One region of the Rhodoferax sp. ZS1R8 genome, then DNA from elsewhere that is predicted to be linked to it. Evidence: riboswitches for the same ligand, from Rfam matches in the RefSeq annotation. Region 1 holds a riboswitch; the other holds the start of a gene.

Region 1 (2,453 bases):
ATCGCCCAACTGCTCGCCAAAGTAGGCCAACAGCCGAACCCGGCGGCAATCCGTTGCTTCCGCCAGCCCCAATAGGGCATCCAACTTGCCGCGCAGCGCCTGCTTGAATTCCTCGCCCGCCGGGCTTTCGTCGATCATGCGGCGCTGGTTGACCACGTCTTGCAGGCCATAGCCCATCCAGGCGTAGGCGGGCAAACCGTCCCGCCCGGCACGGCCGGTCTCCTGGTAGTAGCCTTCGATATTCTTGGGCATGTCCAGGTGGGCGACAAAACGCACATCGGGCTTGTCAATACCCATGCCAAAGGCGATGGTGGCCACCATGACGATGCCCTCTTCGCGCAGAAACCGGTTCTGGTGATCTTGGCGCACCCGGCTGTCCAGCCCTGCGTGGTACGGCAAGGCGCGGATGCCGGCGTCTACCAGCGTCTGCGCCACGTCTTCGACCTTCTTGCGCGATTGGCAGTAGACAATGCCGGCGTCGCCTTCATGCTCACGCTCGATAAAGCGCAGCAACTGCTGGACGGCCTCGCGCTTTTCGACGATGGTGTAACGAATGTTGGGTCGGTCAAAGCTGCTGACAAAGGCCTGCGCATCCTGCAGCTGCAGGCGCTCCAGGATGTCGGCACGGGTCAGGTCGTCGGCGGTGGCGGTCAGCGCGATGCGCGGCACACCGGCGTAGCGCTCGTGCAGCACGGTCAACGCCCGATACTCCGGGCGGAAGTCATGGCCCCACTGGCTGACGCAATGCGCCTCGTCGATGGCAAACAGGCTTAGTTGGTTGCGTTCATACAGCGAGTCCAACAAAGCCAGAAAGCGCGGATTGGTCACCCGCTCAGGCGCGGCATAGAGGCAGGTGATGTCGCCGCGCAGCAGGCGTTGCTCGATCTGGTAGGCCTCTTCACCGCTCAGCGTCGAGTTCAAAAATTCGGCACTGACACCCGCCTCGTGCAGGGCACCCACCTGGTCGTGCATCAGCGCGATCAACGGCGAGATCACCAGCGCCACGCCCAGCCCCGCGCGTTGGCGGGCGATAGCGGGAATCTGGTAACACAGCGACTTGCCACCGCCGGTGGGCATCAGCACCAGCGCGTCACCGCCATTGGCCACGTGTTCGACGATGGCCTGCTGCGGACCGCGGAACTGCGGGTAGCCAAACACTTCTTCAAGGATGGCGTGCAGAGTCTGGCTGGAAATGGTGGATGAGTCAGTTGCTATCAAAACAGTAGCTGGTTACGCGCGCTGCACGCGGGCTAGGGGCATAAATGGCACACAATATTCTGGCGTGAACGCTGTGGGCATCCCCTATTGTCGGGCATGAAGGCCGCCGGGGTGGTGGCGCGCGAAGGTGGCCGTGGTCTAAAATACAGGCTTCCCGAGGGGCGCTGCAGTGGCCGGGCACCGTAACACACGGTTTTCCAACGGCCGCCAGGCTTGGGTTTGCCAACTGCGCTCACTTTGTCTAACAACAGAAAGTGAGCCGCATCCCATGACCCAGAACACTCCGCTTCAAACCCCGCCTTACACCCGTGGCCAGGCCCTGCCCGGCATTCTGGCCAACCGCATCGCCATTCTGGACGGCGCCATGGGCACGATGATCCAGCGCTTCAAGCTGGGCGAGGCGCAGTACCGGGGCAATGGCTACGCCGGCCCGGGCGCGCAGGGTACACGCTTCACCGACTTCCACCGCGATGTCAAAGGCAACAATGAGCTGCTGAGCCTGACGCGCCCGGACGTGATCTCTGACATCCACGACCGCTACCTGGCCGCCGGTGCCGACCTCATCGAAACCAACACCTTCGGCGCCACCACCGTGGCCCAGGCCGACTACGACATGGCGGACTTGGCCGTGGAAATGAACCTGGTTTCGGCAAAATTAGCCCGCGCCGCCTGCGACAAATACAGCACGCCCGACAAGCCCCGTTTTGTCGCCGGCGCCCTGGGCCCCACGCCCAAGACCGCCAGCATCAGCCCCGACGTCAACGACCCCGGCGCGCGCAACGTGACCTTTGAAGAGCTGCGCCAGGCGTACTACGACCAGACCAAAGCCCTGGTCGAGGGAGGCAGCGACGTGCTGCTGGTCGAAACCATCTTCGACACGCTGAACGCCAAGGCCGCGCTGTTTGCGATCGACGAATACTTCGAGGCCAGCGGTGAACGCTTACCCCTCATCATCAGCGGCACGGTGACCGATGCGTCGGGCCGCATCCTCTCAGGCCAGACCGTGACCGCCTTCTGGCACAGCGTGCGCCACGCCCAGCCGTTGGCGATCGGCCTGAACTGTGCGCTGGGCGCGGCGCTGATGCGCCCCTACATCCAGGAGCTGAACCGCGTGGCGCCAGATACGTTTATCAGCTGCTACCCGAATGCAGGCCTGCCCAACCCGATGAGCGACACCGGTTTTGACGAAACGCCGGACGTGACCAGCCGCCTGGTGCGCGAATTTGCGGCCGAGG
Region 2 (2,453 bases), on a different contig from region 1:
CTGCAGCTTTTCCAGCGACGCGACATCGATTTCGTTGTCGAAGTGGCCGATGTTGCAAACAATGGCCTGGTCCTTCATGGCCTGCATGTGCTTGAAGGTGATGACGTTTTTGTTACCGGTGGCGGTCACGAAAATGTCGGCCTTGTCAGCAGCGTATTCCATGGTCACAACCTTGTAGCCTTCCATCGCGGCTTGCAGCGCGTTGATCGGGTCCACCTCGGTCACCCACACTTGGGCGGACAGTGCGCGCAAAGCCTGGGCAGAGCCCTTGCCCACGTCACCGTAGCCGGCGACCAGTGCAACCTTGCCGGCGATCATCACGTCGGTAGCGCGCTTGATGGCGTCCACCAACGATTCGCGGCAGCCGTACAGGTTGTCGAACTTGCTCTTGGTTACCGAGTCGTTGACGTTGATGGCGCGGAAAGCCAGTGAGCCCTTGGCCGACATTTCTTCCAGGCGCATGACGCCGGTCGTGGTTTCTTCTGTCACGCCGATGATGTTCTTCAGGCGGCGGCTGTACCAGGTGGGGTCCTGCTTGAGCTTGGCCTTGATGGCCTTGAACAAACAGATTTCTTCTTCGCTGCCAGGCTTGGCCAGGACCTTGATGTCCTTCTCGGCGCGGGCACCCAGGTGCATCAGCAACGTGGCGTCGCCGCCGTCGTCCAGGATCATGTTGGGGCCTTCTGCAGCAGAACCCTTCTTGCCGTTGAATTCAAAGATGCGGTGGGTGAAGTCCCAGTACTCTTCCAGCGACTCGCCCTTGTGCGCAAACACGGGCGTACCCTTGGCAACCAAGGCAGCGGCCGCGTGGTCTTGTGTGGAGAAGATGTTGCACGAAGCCCAGCGCACTTCGGCGCCCAGGGCTTGCAGGGTTTCGACCAGCACGCCGGTCTGGATGGTCATGTGCAGCGAGCCGGTGATGCGCGCACCCTTCAGTGGCTGGGCCTTGGCGAACTCTTCGCGGATGGCCATCAGACCGGGCATTTCGGTCTCGGCGATGGTCAGCTCTTTGCGACCCCAAGGGGCCAGGCTCAGATCAGCGATCTTGTAGTCTTCGAATTGGGAAACAAGTTTCAATGCGCTCATGGTGTGCTCCAATAAAAAATTGAGGCCACTAGGCTACGCGCGAATCCAGAGAGAACCAGGGCAAATGGACTCACCGCACAGACCAGTGGGTGAGCGCCGTTGACTTGCGTTGCCTTCATTGAAAACAACGTGTTCCGAGCCTCACTCGCATCCTGTGCCTTGAATTCGCTTCATCCAGGTCAGGGGTTCGAGCTGCAACGCTCCTCGGAAGTCTTGGATTATACGGAGCTATGCGGACACTGCGCAATCGTGACAACGAGCGGCCGCCCTGCAGCGGAGTAATATTCCGCGCTATGACACGATTCACACGCACCAAAACCATTGTCCTGGGTCTCACACTGGCCCTTTTAGGCCTGACGGCCTCGGCCAAGGACGCAACGCCTCCTCCCGCCGTAGCCAACCCCGCACAGGCGCTGGAGCAGGTCAGCACCCAGACCAAGGGCTTTACCGTGGGGTCGACCAGCAGCTCAAATACCGTCTACGTGATGTTTGACGCGCAATGCCCCCACTGCGGCCACCTGTGGAAAACCTCGCAGCCGCTGCTGGGCAAGGCCAAGTTTGTGTGGATCCCGGTTGCGATTCTGAACACCAAGAGCGCGCCGCAAGGGGCGGCCATACTCGGCGCGGCCGATCCCCAGCAGGCCATGGTGTCCCACGAGGCATCGATGATGGCAGGCAAGGGTGGCGTCATCACCATGGGCCGCATCCCGGCACCGACGTTTGCTGCCCTGAAAGGCAACACCGACCTGTTCAACCAGCTGAAGGTGGAATCGGTCCCGTTCATTCTGACCAAGCACGCGCGCACCGGCGAGGTCGTCAGCGCACTCGGTGCACTGGAAACCAAGGCCCTGGCCGACTTCATCGGGGTGGACGCCAACTGAGGATGGGCGACCGGGGGGCTTCCCTTAAAATCACGCCCTTTGCCCCTGCCGCTGCTTGCAGCCCCCGCCTCCATGACTTTTCTTGCCGAGACCAAGCGTCGCCGCACCTTTGCCATCATTTCCCACCCAGACGCCGGTAAAACGACGCTGACGGAAAAGCTGTTGCTGTTCTCGGGCGCAATCCAGATTGCGGGCTCGGTGAAGGCACGCAAGGCCACGCGCCACGCCACATCCGACTGGATGGAGATTGAAAAGCAGCGGGGTATCTCGGTCGCATCGTCCGTGATGCAAATGGCCTACCGCGACCATGTGGTCAACTTGCTGGACACGCCCGGGCACAAGGACTTCTCCGAAGACACCTACCGCGTGTTGACCGCGGTGGATTCCGCACTGATGGTGATTGATGCGGCCAACGGTGTGGAAGCCCAGACCCGCCGCCTGATTGAAGTGTGCCGCCAGCGCGATACGCCCATCATCACCTTCGTC

What was found. A riboswitch is a leader RNA that binds a small molecule or an ion and turns the genes downstream of it on or off. The one in region 1 is predicted to bind S-adenosylhomocysteine.
Region 2: linked by a shared signal. The riboswitch ahead of ahcY (adenosylhomocysteinase) and the one ahead of AC097P_RS03425 (homocysteine S-methyltransferase family protein) in region 1 are both predicted to bind S-adenosylhomocysteine.

What each region holds. Positions count from the first base shown of each region.
Region 1 covers NZ_JBWMBA010000001.1:727,391-729,843, forward strand. Annotated here, with positions in the region: gene recQ (DNA helicase RecQ) at 1-1,218, opposite strand, end outside; S-adenosyl-L-homocysteine riboswitch at 1,369-1,459, shown strand; gene AC097P_RS03425 (homocysteine S-methyltransferase family protein) at 1,487-2,453, shown strand, end outside.
Region 2 covers NZ_JBWMBA010000003.1:694,786-697,238, forward strand. Annotated here, with positions in the region: gene ahcY (adenosylhomocysteinase) at 1-1,086, opposite strand, end outside; S-adenosyl-L-homocysteine riboswitch at 1,171-1,298, opposite strand; gene AC097P_RS14125 (DsbC family protein) at 1,380-1,967, shown strand; gene AC097P_RS14130 (peptide chain release factor 3) at 2,040-2,453, shown strand, end outside.